DNA from 2 places in the Rhizobium sp. B230/85 genome. Region 2 is predicted to be linked to the other one. Evidence: riboswitches for the same ligand, from Rfam matches in the RefSeq annotation. Region 2 holds a riboswitch; the other holds the start of a gene.
What was found. Region 2 has a riboswitch for cobalamin ahead of J5289_RS28760 (CbtB-domain containing protein). Riboswitches for the same ligand answer to the same signal wherever they lie in the genome.

Region 1 (7,726 bases), on a different replicon from region 2:
ATCCGCCTAGGGGATCGGCGAGCACAAGATGAGCGAGAGGTAGGATGGCCGAACCCGGTGGGACTGATTCCAGTACCGATATGACGTCGTTGGCGTCGTTTTCGCCTTGCCACCAATTGTAGCTTATCCATGCGGTGCGCCCGAAGACAACGAGGGTCAAGGCGAGCATTATGACACGTGCCTCGTGTCGCGCCAGTTTCGGCAGCGGACAGAACATCACCATGCCCGTGAGTGCGGCCATTATGGGAAAGCGCCAGCTTATCCAGCCGGTCCCCACCATGCTGCGGGGGGAAAGGCAGGCGACGATGGTGAGACCGAGTGCAGCTATCGCAAGTCCCGTGTGCATCCTGAACCGGCCAGTGCGGGCGGCGTTGGTGCAGACCAGGACTACAGGGATAAGCAGCATCACATCGACCACGGAGACGTACGTCCAAATCGCCGAGAAAAGGTTCATCATCTGCCGGGTCGGCGTGGCGTTCCACATCGTCTCCAATCCCAGCGCATTCCCAAGTAAGACCGGCGACCGCAGAAACAACAGAAGCGGGAAAATCGCGCAAGCCAGGAATGCAAGCGCTATCCGAATGGCCAATCTGCTCCAATCGGCCAGTGAACGGCGCAGTTCTAACCGGGGGGAGATTTCGAGACCGCAGATCAGCGCAAGGTAGAACCCCAGTGAGAATAGATGCATTATCGTTAAAAGCAGGGAAGCCAGAAGTCGCCAGACGAATAACGCCCGTCTGTTCCTGACCTGTAAATGCAGATCGACCGATGCAAACAGCAATGCTAAGCCGAGGCCGATCTGGAAGTTGATGAAGCCGCCGATAAGCGTCGCGCACCATGCAAGGTAGAGCATTGCGATCTGCCAGTAGTAAGATCCGCCGAACACCTTACGATGCAGTATTATGGCGCCTATTGGCGGCAGCACGATCGCTGCAAAGAGAATAGCGCGTGCCAGCATACTGACACCGATCAACGGTCCAAGATAACGGGCCATAAGATCTATGCCGAGATTTGTGAAGGTGCCGTGCCAGTCGAGCGCATAGATTTGCGCGAGATGGACTTCCGTAATGCCGCCTGCGATCAGCCACATGCGTGTATAGTGGTTCGCATAATCGAGGAGCGGCGGGAACTTGAACGCCGTCACCATCAGTCCCACAATGCCGAGGAAGGCGAAAATCGAGGTGTTGGTGTTCTGCAGGACCGAATCCGCGATTCCTTTCGGTGCGGGTTCGGACTGTGGATCTGAGGGCATATCCACAACGAGGTCGACGGGCCTCATCGGACGGCCCTTGCCCTTGCATTCTCCGGCTGTTCGCCTCCATCCTGCAAGGCTGACGCGATTGCCCTGCGTCTTCCTGCGGCGTCTAAATCTGAGAAATCGCTGGTTAACGTCAGATCTCGTCCATTTTGCAGCAGGCTCTCGATCATGAACATTGGACGTCGTTTGCTTTCCTGCACCAATCGCCCCAAATATTCGCCAATAATTCCAATGCATATCAACTGGATGGCGCTGAAAGCTGTGACGGCACACATGATACTGGACCAGCCAACGATCGTGTCACCAGAGAGCCACCGTGCGATCGAAAAGATGAGCAGCAAAAATGCAATGCCCGCAGTCGCAAGCCCGAGGATAGTACTGACACGCAACGGAGTTGTCGAAAAACTCGTCACGGCGTCCAACGCGAAGCCGATCATTTTGCGCAGAGGATATTTGGTTTCGCCGGCAAAACGTGCGTCGCGTTCGTAGGGCAAGGCAACTTGTCGCCCGCCGATCCAGCTGACCATGCCTCGTATGAACCGATCACGCTCCGGCATAGCCATCAGGATATCAACAACCCGGCGGCGCATCAGCCGGAAGTCGCCCGTGTCGCGCGGTATCGTGACCGATGCCAGCCGGGAAAGAAGACGGTAAAAAAGCGAAGCCGAGGCACGCTTGAACCACGTTTCGCCCTGACGTTGACAACGCTGGCCGTAGACCACATCGGCGCCACCATCCATGATCGGCATCATCATCAACAACAGTTCCGGCGGATCCTGCAGATCTGCATCGATCAAGAGGATACGCTCGCCGCAGCATGCAGCGAGCCCAGCGGTAGCCGCCAGCTGGTGGCCATGATTACGCATCAGGCGTACCCCAAGGATCTGGGGCACGAGTGCTGTCATTGCAGCAATTATATTCCAAGTTTCGTCGCTGGAGCCGTCATCGACCAAAACAATCTCGAAATCCTCACCGGCTACCGATCGAGCCGCCGCTACGCAGCGACGGCAGAATTCCGATATCCCCTCCTGCTCGTTGTAGCAGGGTGCAACAATTGAGAGGATGAGTGGTGAAATATTGGTCATATGCGCTCGTCAATGTTCAGCGCGTAGCCTAACCTTCAAAGGTCAAGACTTTCTTGCAAAGCAGCAGAAATGCTCAATCACGGCTACCGCTATCCTTCGACATTCGGATGTTGCGCAGTGTATTGGCCGTGATGGCCCCACACACACATTTGCCACGCCGCCCGAGGCCTAGGCCAGCAGGTACTGGATGTGGCAGCGGCCGTGGATCGCGGACTTTTCTACGTGCGCTTTTACTCCGAAGACCGTGCGAATGAGGTGTTCGGTGAGGACGTCTTCCGGTGATCCGGCGGCGACGACCTTGCCGTCTCGCAGGACGACGAGACTGTCGCAGAACATGGCCGCAAGATTGAGGTCGTGAAGGGCGACGATACAGGTGATATCCAGTTTGGCGACAAGCGACAGGATATCCAGCTGGTGCTGGATATCGAGATGGTTGGTCGGCTCGTCGAGTAGTAACTCCGTCGGAGCCTGCGCCAGCGCGCGGGCAATGTGCACCCTTTGACGCTCGCCGCCCGACAGCGTCTGCCATAGTTGGGCTGCCCGGGCCTGCATGTCGACCCGGGCGAGCGCGATCTCGACGGCGGCATCGTCGTCGCTGCTCCAGGTGGAGAGCAATCCTCTGTGGGGCGTGCGACCGAGGCGGACGACGTCGGCGACGGTCAATGGCGTGTCGGTCGTCGATTGCTGCTCAACGAAGCCTATGCGTCGCGAGATCTCGCTGCGCGACAGGCTAGCCACATCATGTTCTCCAAGTCGTATAATGCCGCTGCGGACCTTCCTCAACCGGCAGATCAGGCGCAGCAGGCTGGATTTCCCCGATCCGTTCGGCCCAAGCAGACCGAGAACCTTGCCTTGCTCGATCGCCAGGCTGATGCCGTTAACGATGAGCGTGTTACCGGCTGCATAGGTGACGTCGTCGACGGATATGCTCATGGGGTCCTCCGGACACGATAGAGGATGACGGCAAAAGCGGGCGCTCCAAAGAGAGCCGTGACGACGCCGATCGGCAGGATCTGCTGGGGGATGATGATGCGCGAAGCAATATCGGCTCCGACCATGAAGATCGCGCCGCCAAGGGCGGTCGCCGGCAGCAGGCGGCCGTGCGACGGCCCGACCAGGAAGCGCGCGGCGTGCGGAATGACAAGCCCGACGAAGCCGATCGAGCCGACCATGCTGACGACGCTCGCCGTCATGACGGCGGTCGTGCCAAGGAGTACGATCTGTACGCGGCGCACCGGGATGCCGAGGGAGGTCGCCGCGTCGGCGCCAAAGACGAAGGCGTCGAGCGCCCTGACATGGCAGAGGCAGACGATGAAGCCCGCCAAGGTCACGGGGGCGGAGAGATAGACGTCTGGCCAGCGCACGCCGCTCATCGAACCGAGCAGCCAGAACAGCACGCCGCGCGCCTGCTCTGCATTGGCAGACGTTGTGACGATGTAGGAGGTCAGGGCATTGAACAGCTGCGATCCGGCAACGCCGCAGAGAATGATCCGCTCGCCCGACCCGCCTGCCCCTGAGGCCAGAATGCCCACCAGCGTAAAGGCGACGACGGCCCCGATGAATGCTCCGCCGGACAGCCCGAGAACGTTTGCGCCGAGCCCGAGGATCGTGATGCAAACTGCCCCTGTCGAGGCGCCTGCCGAAATGCCAAGCACATAGGGTTCGGCCAGCGGGTTGCGCAGCAGGGCCTGGAGCACGGCGCCGCAGAGCGCCAGCGAGGCTCCGGCACTGGCTGCAACCAGTGCCCGGCTGAGACGGTAATCCCAGACGATGCCTTGGTGAATACGGTCGATTGCAAAGCCCGTGCCGAAGATGCGGTTCGACACAGCCTCTGCCGTCGTCTGCAGCGGGATGGAGATTTCCCCGATGGAAACGGCAAGGCTGATCGAAAATCCGAGGACGACGATGGCGGCAACGGCGAGCGCTGCAAGCGCCCACCATCTACGCCGTGTTACGACTGCGCTGTTGCTCACCGGGCCAGACCGAAGGACCTGATGCCATTTGCAAGAACCTCGATGCCGTCGATCGTCCGGATCGTCGGGTTCATGGACTGCGCATCCATCATCACAAATCGTTTGTTCCTGACGGCGTCCACTTCGCTGGTGACGGGATCGTTCTGCAGGAAGTCCAGCTTCACCTTGGGATCGTCTGCCGCATAGCGGCGGCGATCCATGGTGGCGATGACGATGACGGCCGGGTTCGCCTGGGATATTGTTTCCCAGCCGACAAGCGGCCATTCCTCCTCGGTGGTCACGACGTTGCGCGCATCGAGGGCCTGCATCATATAAGCGGGGGCACCGTTCTTGCCGGCTATGAAGGCATCGCCCCTGACCTCTTTGCTCGAGAACCAGAAGACGATCGGCAGGTGCTTGGCGGCCGCACCCTCCACGGATGCCACAGCGGTGGCCTCGCGTTTCCTAAGGTCGGCGATCAGGGCATCGCCGCGGTCCTTGATATCGAAGACTTCGGAGAGCTGGGCGATCTCCTGATAGACTAGATCCATGCTGAACATCTGCTTGCGGACCCCGTCTCCGCCGTCGGAATTGACTTTGGCGACACAATCAGCCGGCGAGATATAGGTATTTATTCCGAGGTCGGAGAATTGCTCCCGCTTACCGACGGAACCCTGCGGTCCGACATGCCACTCGAATTCCGCAGCCACCAAGTCTGGTTGGCGTCCGACGACGGATTCGAAGCTCGGATCGTTGTCGGCCAGCCTTTTGATCTTGCTGTTGGCCTGTGCATATTGAGGAAGCACGGGACCCACCCAGACCGCCGTGCCGACGATCTTGTCGGCAAGGCCGAGAGACAGGAGAACTTCCGTCATCCCCTGGCCGATGGACACTATCTTCGAAGGCGCCCTGGCAAAGGTCACCTGTTGACCGCAATTGGTTATGGACAGCGGATAGACCGTTGCCGCGAATGCGGGGGCGGCCATGCCGAGAAGCCCGCAGGCAAGCGTAATGCTGGACAGAAACTGACGCATGAAAAATATCTCGATTTTATGGGAAGGCGAGTGCCCTGGTGCTGCAGGTATGCGGCAGCGAGGCAAGCTGCGGTTGCCACGTCAGCTGTCGGAAGCCCAATCGAGCCGGAGATGCGCCAGGCTATGGCGAAAATTCAAATGAGACATATCTGTTCCTTTCCGGGCATCCCCGCCCGGGTTCATGGGATAGCGCTTGACGGCAGGTCTCCTGACTTGCGGATATGCGCCGATCATCTGTCTTCCCGCGAAACCTTCGCAGTGACATGGCCCTGAGGCCCTGGGATGAGCAGCAATCCGCTTACAGTTGCGGGGGCAGTCACGGTCTTGGTCCCATTCGGGTGGCCCTCACCGTGTTCCCTATTAATCCCCTTGGAGTCATCCTAAGGGAACCGTCGATGGCATCTATGACAGGCCTGCAACGGCGGTCAAGGTGGGCGGGTCTCGCAAAATCTCGCACAGGTCGGAAATCCATCATTGCTTTATATTATGTTATAACGTTACATTATTGGTAAAATGCAGGCAGTCAAGTGTCTTGTCGCGTTAGCCAACAAACAGACTGCTTACGCAAACCTGTTGCAAACGACGTGCAGGGTCTGGAATGTACGTACCGGAAAGGTGCCCGACGAAAGGCATTCCGGGAATCGCAGGCAGGAGTAGCGCATGAGCAAAATTATTATATTCACCGACCTGCACATGGTCCTGGAGGGAGAGACGATCATCGGCCTCGATCCCTATCAGCGCCTTTCAAGAGGGATAGATCATGTCAACCTGCATCACCGCGATGCTGAGTTTGCGGTGATGACGGGTGACCTCTCGCACCGCGGCAGTCGCCAATCCTATGCGAGACTGCGCGAACTGCTCGACACGCTCGAAATTCCCGTCCACCTGCTGGTCGGAAACCACGACAACCGCGAAAACTTCATTGCCGCCTATCCCGAAAGCCCGCGTGACGAGCACGGTTTTATCCAGCAGCGGATCGAGACCGAAAACGGTGTCATGCTTTTGCTCGATACGCTTTGCGGACCGCCCTACGTCTCGCCGGACGTTCATGCCGGGGTGCTGTGCGACAATCGGCTTGCCTGGTTGAAGCAGAACCTCACTGGTGCCGGCGACCGGCCCGTCTACATCTTCATGCATCACCCACCGCTCGACACCGGGTTTCCCGGGATGGACAAGATCAAGCTCCGGAACGGCGAGGAGTTTTACGATATCCTTGCCGAATACGGCAATGTCCGCCACATCTTCGCCGGCCATGTTCACCGTACGATTGGCGGCTCCCATCGCGGTATACCTTTCTCGGTATTCAAGAGCCCGGTCCATCAGCAGCCGATGGTATTCGATACGGAAGATACTTCCCTCTCCGTCGATGAACCGGGCGCCTACGGCATCGTTTTCCTGAAACCGCAGGGATGCCTCGTTCATGTCGAGGATTACGAACTGTCCAACCATTCGATATCGGGCAGCGACGCACTCGGTAACTGAGACATATGCCCTGACGTCGGACTATGCCGCGTCGCCGCCTCGTCTTTAGGCCGCTTCCATGACACCGACGCTGACCGGCAGGTCAGCGTTGGTGTTTTCACGTGCGCATCCTCCGGTTGCCGCGCGCGCCTCGGCAAGACCGGTGGAAAGATCGGAAAATTTGTAGGCAATAGTTGACATCGGGAGTCAACAAACAATACAGGAGTTAACCAGTCAACTTATTGATCATGGTCGTTGGTCGGTATTCCGTAGACTTTTCAGGTATTTGATAGATTGATTGCAGGGGGCTGCCGTGATGTTTCGCGAGGCTAGGACGACTGTATCGCCGGTGGGCACATCCTTTACGACGACAGTCGGACGTCTGATGATCGCGTTTCTGTCGAGTTCGACGCTGCTTGCCGCAACCCCGGTTTTCGCTCAGTCAGGCGACGCGGAAGCAACCACGCTCGCCAAGATCACCATTGCGGGCCAAGGCGACCGATCTGGCACCATTGACAAGACGATTGTCGCAAAGAGTTCCCGCTCCAGCAGCAAGACCGACACCCCGCTTCTCGACGCGCCGGCCTCGGTTTCCGTCGTCACCGCCAAGGAAATGAAGGAGCGCGGTGTCACCAACCTCGACCAGGCGCTGGCCTACACGCCCGGCGTCTCCACCGATATCTACGGCTCCGACGACCGCTACGACCACTTTTTGATCCGCGGTTTCTACCAGACGACCGACGGCTCTTTCCGTGACGGGCTGCCGATGCGTGTCGGCGGCTCCTTTACCGCCAGCCGCCTCGAGCCCTATGGCATGGAACGGATCGATGTGCTGAAGGGGTCCAACTCCACGCTGTTCGGCCTTTCCGGCCCCGGCGGTATCGTCAATGCGCTCACCAAGGTGCCGCAGGACAAAGACTTCGGCGAGATCTATAC
Region 2 (7,726 bases):
TCGCCAGCGGAGCGCGTTCCGGACTGAGGGGACGGCGACCAATGGCCGAAGGAGAGGAAACCGATATTTTTCATGGGTAAAAACCTTGCTCTGCAGAAAAGTAATTGTGCTGATCCCGATATAGGATGGTGGGGGCCAAGTAGCGAAGGTCAAACGGTGAACGGTGCGTTCGCTGGTCTTCATTCGTGGGCATTGGCAGGGCATCCCAACATCTCAAGTATCCCGTGGGCAAAAACGTCGCCTCAGAACTTTCATAAGCTACTGCCGTCGCCCCGCTGCAACTGGTGACGGCCCCCTCTCCTCTCTCGTCGGCAGGGACCAGACACCAACTCATCTAGCTCGACCTTGCCGATCGAGCTCGCAGCTATGTCGAAGCCGCCAGCACGATTGCAATATGTGCTTTACGGCAGGCCGCTTCCTTGAAGGACTGAACGTGATCGGTGGTTATGGTTTTCACCAGACGCGTTCGACGCCGCGACCTTCTGGTCACTGGCTCTTTGCATCAGATTGCACATCATGTATCAGATCAGTAACGGCGATATGCATCCTCTCCATACAACTCTTCAATTTCTTAAGCTGATTAGACAACTCCAACTCTGGAGGTTGAGCGGGGTGCTCCGCCCTAAAGATCTTCATTTCGAGTATGACAGCGTCGTCCATGTCGATCCTCTTCTCTATGACTTTAAAGCTCCTTCCACCTAGATCTGTCGGAGCCTCGGTTTTACCATCCGCGAAAGCCGCGGATGGTATTGAAGCGTAGCCAGCATTAGCACAGAGCCCTGCTCAAAAAAATATCGCGCGCGCGTCGCTTGACTGCCTACTCAAAACTCCTCCCAGCTTTCGGTGACAGCAGCGCTTCCGCCTCCCATGCCGACAGCACCCGCCACCTTGGCAAGCATGCGTCTCGCTGGCGATGCAACAGCCTTGTGCTGCCTGTGGGCAATTTCTGGCTTACGAGATGCAGCGGCCTCGCGGGTTCCGCCAACATTGAATTCGGAGATGATCTCCCGCAGGCGATCGACCTCGCCAGCCAGCGCTGCACTCGCGGCTGTTGATTCCTCAACCATTGCGGCGTTCTGCTGGGTTAGCTGGTCCATCTGGTTGACTGCCGTGTTGACTTCGGCAAGGCCCACCGATTGCTCTTTGGCGGAGGTCGCTATGGAGTCTAACTGTTGGTTGATATTGACCACCTGCTCCTCAATGACCTTCAGCGCCTGTCCCGTCTCCTGAACCAGTTTGACGCCGTTGCTGACCTCGTCGCCGGAGTTGCGGATCAGTTCTTTGATCTCCTTTGCGGCTTTCGCCGAACGCTGGGCCAATTCCCGAACTTCCTGGGCGACGACGGCAAATCCCTTGCCCGCCTCGCCGGCACGTGCCGCTTCAACTCCGGCGTTGAGGGCCAAGAGGTTCGTCTGGAAGGCGATCTCGTCGATAACGCCGATGATGCTGGAGATCTGGTTGGAGGATTGCTCGATGCGCTGCATCGCAATCACCGTGTTCGCAACCACCTCGCCGGAGAGCTGTGCCGACTTGTTGGCTTCGATTGCTACGTGACGGGCCTCTTCCGTTCTCTTGGAGGAATTCGTCACATTGACTGTAATCTGGTCGAGGGCTGCGGCTGTCTGCTCCAATGAGGCTGCCTGCTGCTCCGTCCGCTTCGACAGATCGTCCGCGCCGTGACTTATTTCCCGTGCGCCACTGTCGATCGAGCCCGCTCAGCATCAATGGAGCTGCGGTTGGTTTCCGCTTCTTGCTCAAGTTGACGTGCGCGTAGGCCGTTATCTTTGAAGACCTGAACAGCCTTGGACATGGTGCCGACCTCGTCACGACGATCGGTGCCATCCACTTGTGCACTCCAGTCACCGCTTGAGAGCAGCTTCATGGTCTTTGACAACTGGTGGATGGGCCGCACGAGCCAGGAACGGATAGCAAAGAAACCAACGACCAAAACCGCAACTAGACCCATGATAACGACGGTGAAGGTTATTATCACAGTGCGGTTCGTCACGTCGGTGAGGACATCGCTATCCTTAGAGGCATTTTCGGCAATTTCGGTTGTTAGAGATGTAAACGTAGGACCCACTTCCGCGAAAAGTGACTGACACTCTTTTTGATATTTTTTCTGCGATGCTCGCACGTCGGCGTCGGTGGTCGCTACCCGCCCAGCCTCGATCGCCGGCGCGCAGGATTGATTTATGATTTGCAAGCTTTTATCTCTTAGTTGCCCAACCTCACTTTCCGGCGGGGATTGCTTGCACTACGCGAGCCATGTATTCGGAAAATGATGCTTTCGCGGCGTCAAGATCCGTCTTAGCCTTGGCATTGCCTTCGTCAGTGTCCGACATCATCAGATCGCCCATCGCTCCGCGCGCCGCCTGAAAGCTCCGGTTAGAACGCGCTAGGTAAAGAGCGGCAGTCGCTTCGTGGTCCAAGAGTGCGTTGTAACCCGCATCGATCGAGTTCAACTGCCGGCCGGTGTAGAACGACACGCCGAGCGCAAAGAGCCCAAACGTGGACATGATGATCAGAAATTTGCCGATGATGGAAATATGTTTCACTTGTAGCCCCCATGAAAACGGTTTTTTAAAATTGGCGCTGATTACAAGTCATTTGCTTCACACTGCGGTGAGATTTTGCGGCTTGACGACGGCAGAGTCTTCTTCTGCCGCGCCCTCCCTTGCCGCCGAATAAGGCTGAACAGCGACTCATCTCGCGCATTTCAGCCTTTCGTAAAATACGGCCGATTACCTAAGTATCTCTTAGATTTAAAATATACGGGCTTTATTGTTTTCTGACACCGTAAGCACCCTACGTATATATAGGCTTAGTAAAACCGTAAATCGATTACAGCTTTAGTATTGTCGAATACAGATATCAGATCGAGATTTTTCGAGACCGCGATATACATTCCCACGCATGTTTTCTATTTGAGTTGTTAACCTGGGCATGTCATCGAGAAGTTCTATACGGCATCACGACACGAAAGTGCACGATCTGTCCGACATTTGAGAACATAGGGTGATCACGTCGGGCGGGTTGCGATGACTAGCGGTTGGTTGCGAAAGCCTGATGGAAATTGAGCGCGGCCTCCCACCGCTCTGCAGCGAGACACTACTCCGATTTCGTGCTGATGCGCGAACCGCGAGGTAACACTTCGAGGCTGCGGCGATCGATCTGCGCCAGCACTTCATCAAAGCTGAAGAGGGATTGCCAGCCAAGCCCGTTCTTAGCCCGGCTTGACTGTAACCGGCACGCCCGGCAAAGTCCGTCAGATCCTGTTCCTACCGCTCGCATGACTGATCGGCGGTTGAAACCCGGCAGTAGATGGCGGCGCGCTGTCCCAGCTGAACCCTCGTCGATTTTAGTGCCGGAAGGCCTTGATTTGTATGGGCCAGTTGTTGTCCAAAACAGGACTTTACTTCAACAGGGACAATTGCGGCATGACGAGACGACATATTCTCACCGAGCGACGGCGCTCGGCACTGTTCGATCTGCCAACCGATGAGTTGTCACTGCTTCGGCACTACACACTGGGCGACGCCGATCTTGGGCACATCCAGGAACGCCGCAGGCCGGAGAACAGGCTGGGGTTCGCCCAGCATGTCCAGAATAATCCATTCTGTGAAATTGCCATTTCATTACAGGAAGATCATGTCCAGGAGGACTGGTCCTTGGGCAGACGTCCATCGGGATCGTGGACGTCGACCGTGTCATCATTAGTCAGATTAGCGTTGAACACCACAAGATTCGTCCCGCCAGCGTGCCGAAGTGATGGAAAGAGAATTCCCTTGTATCCGGCAGAGATCACGATATCGGACAATTTCCACGATGCAGGAATTTTTCGGTCGATCCGCGCAATTCTGCGCTGATCGACCGAAACTGTCCACGAGATCACAGCCGAGGTCGGGATATGTCATCACAAATCGCGGAAATATGGTGTTGAAACGCCGATTTCGAAATTTTACCGACCATCAAACGCGAAAAAGCTCTTGGGTCTCCTACCTCTGATGTCGGCAGCAAACAACTGGTTGCCGGCAGCGTTCAGTCAGGATCCGATATTTTGAGGTCTGTCGCTGTCAGGCATCAAAGGGACCTCTTCGAAGTTTGCGAGGATGCCCGCTTTCATCAGAAATCGTCTGACATTCTCACGGATTGCTTGGACAGGAAACACACCTTTCTCGGCCATCCGGCATGCTTTCATGAGGACCTGATAGGTGTCACCCTGCTGTTCTTCGGGCCATTCGTTGAGAAAATCGACGACGCTCTCAAGACTGGCAAGCTCCTGAATATGGAGCGCTTTTTTCACAAATAGAGGTTTGTCAAAAAAAGTGTTCGCCACAGCGGCCCCCTCAACTTAGCCGTTGATTCAACTGGGAACAACTTCGTTGTTTTCAACAGCTCGGGTTCGAAAAAGGAACTCTTGCGATCGGTACGTCAAGTTGACCGCGGGAAAATATCAGAGCGCCGCCCCGGTTTTAGCGAATTTGCACTGCAGCGCGAACGAACCTTGCGCGCTGGTTTGATACGTAGGCCATGGTCCTCGTCTCAACGAAATCCTGTCGACTCTAGCAGGTCACGGAAATATCGCCGATTTTTCCGCCGCTTCCCGCTAGAGGGCTCGAAGGAGAGCGGTGGAGATGGGCCGCTTCGAATGCGCTGCAGCCGTGCCGGAGGTCAGCAAGCATGCGATCAGCAATAAAATAATGCGCTTCATTTGAACGGTCATGAGGTCGGCAATAAGCCGGCCCCACTTCACCTTAGCGCAACGCTAGCGCGGCCGGACGGTAATTACCGCTTTCGGCCAACAGCTTTTCAGCAAGAAAGCCGAAAGCAAGAGATAGCACTGTCCAGATGATCGCCTGAAGGCCGATCGTTGCGATCCGGAAATTGTAAAGCGTCATCGCTGAGAAGTTTTCGGGAATTTCGTTGATCGATGGCATCAGCGCCTGCGCGATCGCGAGGAATGCGACGTAACACAAGCCCGCAAGAATCGCGCCGTTCCATGTACCGAAGCGAACGCGCAGGTTTCTCGCCAACGCGAACGCGGCCGCCATGCTGCAGAGAGAAATGACGAGCATCACGAAAAATAGCCCGGTGCGGATCCCAATTGTGTCTGGACTTCCCACGGCTGGGGGATTTGGCGCGTACTTAAGGTCAGGAACGACCACTATGGCCACGAACGCGGCAAGACCGATTACCGCAGAAAGGGCGCGGGGACTGAGCTTGCTTCCACGCCCATATATGAAAGCGAAAACCAGCGAGAAAATTCCTCCGATGGCGACACTGTAGGTCATAACGCCGGTAAACAAGCCAATTCCCGCCTGTGTTTGACGGCTGACCAGTTCCGGTTCGGCAGGTGCGTTTGTCGCCGCTGCCATTTGCTCTTCGAAAGCGATCGCCCTGGCGACCGGGGGCTCCCCAAAAACGCGGGCAAAGCCAAAGGCGAGCAAACCCGCTAGGAGACCTGCGATCAGGCCTCTTGCCAAAAGTCTTCCCATCATAGACGTGTTCCTTCAGTGGCAGGGAAATCCGAGCAGGTGACGAGCGTCATGAACGAATTCATGTACCTCCATGCCGGGGACGATTTGCATTGCACCCTCTTCCGTGCTGATGAAATACAGAGCGATCATAGCCAAAAGGCCCGCGAAAATCGCCCAAGGAACAATTTGCCCGACCGGGATCGGTTCAACAATGGTGCCTGTAGTGTAAGTGGCAGTGGTCATTCGGTCCTCCTGAATGGCGCGTTCTGATATGGACTGTCGGTTGTCGGGGTCTGGCTTTCGACCATGGTTTGTCGATTACAGTGGCGCGACCGCTCCAGAGTTTCACTGGCTTCCCGAATACTATTCACTTTTCTATAACAGGCGTCAGGTGACGCGGCAATGTGAAGTATGTCGAGCAACTTGGTGCTCATGCAGGGGGATAGGATGAAGACATCAAGAGCCACTCGAATTTCGCTGATATGCGCTGGCAGGAGTGCGGGGGTTCACACATCGACATTTGGCAATCTGGGTCTGCTCCCGGGAGAGGAGGTCCGAATCCAACAAGTGTTCGCCTCTATCTGCAAAATCACGACACCTATTCTATCAGCCCCGGAGGAGAATGCGCTCCAGACGGCATCCATGATCACGGAGACCTTTGAGGTCGAAGAAGCTTTGGCGGAGCTTGACCACGGCCGCTGGAAAGGTGCGACGCTCCAGGCGATCGCAGCAGCAGAGCCAGAGAACTTGCAAGCCTGGCTTACGGACCCCAGCATTGCGCCACATGGCGGCGAAACAATCGTTGCTCTGCTTGAGAGGGCACGCATCTGGCTCCGCGGCCGGATGGAGCGCGGAGGACGGCATGTGGTCATCGCGAACCAGTCCATGGTGCGCGCCCTGATCCTCGGGATCATCGAGGCCCCCGCGCAATCATTTTGGCGTCTTGAAGTAGCACCGCTGAGTACTACAGAGATGAGCTCGGACGGGCAGCGCTGGACAATCCGAACCATGGGTGCCGTGGCAGGGAGTGGCTAATCGGACGGACGGTCCCAGCAAGCGGATTCAGATTTGCCGCAGGTCGCCCGCATGGACATTACGCATGTGCCTAATTCATTGGGCGGGTCTTCACTGGAACGCCGCCTATCTCGGCCGTGCCAGCGCCCATCTGCGCCAGCTTGGCCGAAATATTGACAATGAGTTGCTCAAGCAGGTCTCGCCGCGGAGTTAGGAGCATATAAACTTGTTCGGCGTCAATTCCTGGGACATCGAGCAGCGGTTGGGCGAAGGATTCAAGCCGTTGCGGCTTCCGCAAGGATGATCCGGGCCGCATGACGTTCATCGTATGTTCGACCGCAGCGCGGGAATTTAAACTGATCGTGTTCCGTCCCATAGGGGGTAATGCGTTCGCGAAAGCCAATAGATGTCATGGCGGTCTACTTTTTCCCGCAGAGCCTACTAAAATCAGGCATTTCCGAAGCTATCCCTTCATCACAGGCTCTTGACCGATCCGTTGTGGCGCTCGCTTCGCAGGACAATCGACGTTGTGGCCGAACCGTAATGGGCAACGGCATCGACGATGCGCTCCAGGTCGGCTGGCGCAGGCACGATCACCTTGAGATGGAAACAGTCTTCTCCTGTCAGAATGTTGTCTGTTGTTGATAGGCGGCGCAGGATTTTGAACTACTCTTGTGCTGACCCTGACGGCATACATCACGGCTCCGGCGCAAAGCGAAAACTGATCGCGACACAAAATATGACAATTTTACTCAACAATGACTAGACGGGACCGTCCCGTTTGATTATAAGGCGGCCGAGAGGTTGGTACACGCGGCCGACAAGACGCGGACGTGCCCCCTGCCCCACAGATTGGACAATCGCCAAGGCCCATTCCTTGCTGGGAGTTTTCCCGGGCTTTGCACCATCGCCGCACAGTTTGGAAGTCAGTTCAGAGGCATTAGAGAGGCTTTATATGCCGAGGATAAATCAGCGCATCGAATCCGATCACTCGAGAGGTCGAGCATCGAGCGAACCCGTTTCTGACGACGTAGATATCCTCGGAATTGGGTTCGGCCCCACCAATCTGGGCCTTGCGATCGCCATAGAGGAACGTAGCCGGGACACGGACGGGGAGAAGGCGCTGACGTCGCGCTTCGTTGAGGCGAAGCCGGAGTTCGGCTGGCATGACGGGATGCTCCTGCCGAACGTCACCATGCAGATCAGCTTTCTCAAGGACCTCGTTTCCCTGC

Region 1: another riboswitch for cobalamin. It lies ahead of J5289_RS22495 (ABC transporter substrate-binding protein); the one in region 2 lies ahead of J5289_RS28760 (CbtB-domain containing protein).

The regions. Positions count from the first base shown of each region.
Region 1 is NZ_CP072157.1:956,031-963,756, forward strand. Features, by position in the region: gene J5289_RS22475 (hypothetical protein) at 1-1,252, opposite strand, end outside; gene J5289_RS22480 (glycosyltransferase family 2 protein) at 1,276-2,343, opposite strand; gene J5289_RS22485 (ABC transporter ATP-binding protein) at 2,512-3,276, opposite strand; gene J5289_RS22490 (iron ABC transporter permease) at 3,273-4,316, opposite strand; gene J5289_RS22495 (ABC transporter substrate-binding protein) at 4,313-5,329, opposite strand; cobalamin riboswitch at 5,510-5,738, opposite strand; gene J5289_RS22500 (phosphodiesterase) at 5,990-6,811, shown strand; gene J5289_RS29470 (hypothetical protein) at 6,857-6,991, opposite strand; gene J5289_RS22505 (TonB-dependent siderophore receptor) at 7,107-7,726, shown strand, end outside.
Region 2 is NZ_CP072161.1:334-8,059, forward strand. Features, by position in the region: partial or broken gene J5289_RS28735 (methyl-accepting chemotaxis protein) at 822-2,131, opposite strand; gene J5289_RS29985 (Tar ligand binding domain-containing protein) at 2,232-2,558, opposite strand; partial or broken gene J5289_RS28740 (DUF4158 domain-containing protein) at 3,441-3,596, shown strand; gene J5289_RS29790 (RES family NAD+ phosphorylase) at 3,650-3,895, opposite strand; gene J5289_RS28750 (DUF982 domain-containing protein) at 4,046-4,339, opposite strand; gene J5289_RS28755 (CbtA family protein) at 4,758-5,501, opposite strand; gene J5289_RS28760 (CbtB-domain containing protein) at 5,514-5,723, opposite strand; cobalamin riboswitch at 5,747-5,881, opposite strand; gene J5289_RS28765 (histidine phosphatase family protein) at 6,123-6,515, shown strand; partial or broken gene J5289_RS29990 (Tn3 family transposase) at 6,598-6,812, shown strand; gene J5289_RS28775 (hypothetical protein) at 6,969-7,085, opposite strand; gene J5289_RS28780 (lysine N(6)-hydroxylase/L-ornithine N(5)-oxygenase family protein) at 7,450-7,726, shown strand, end outside.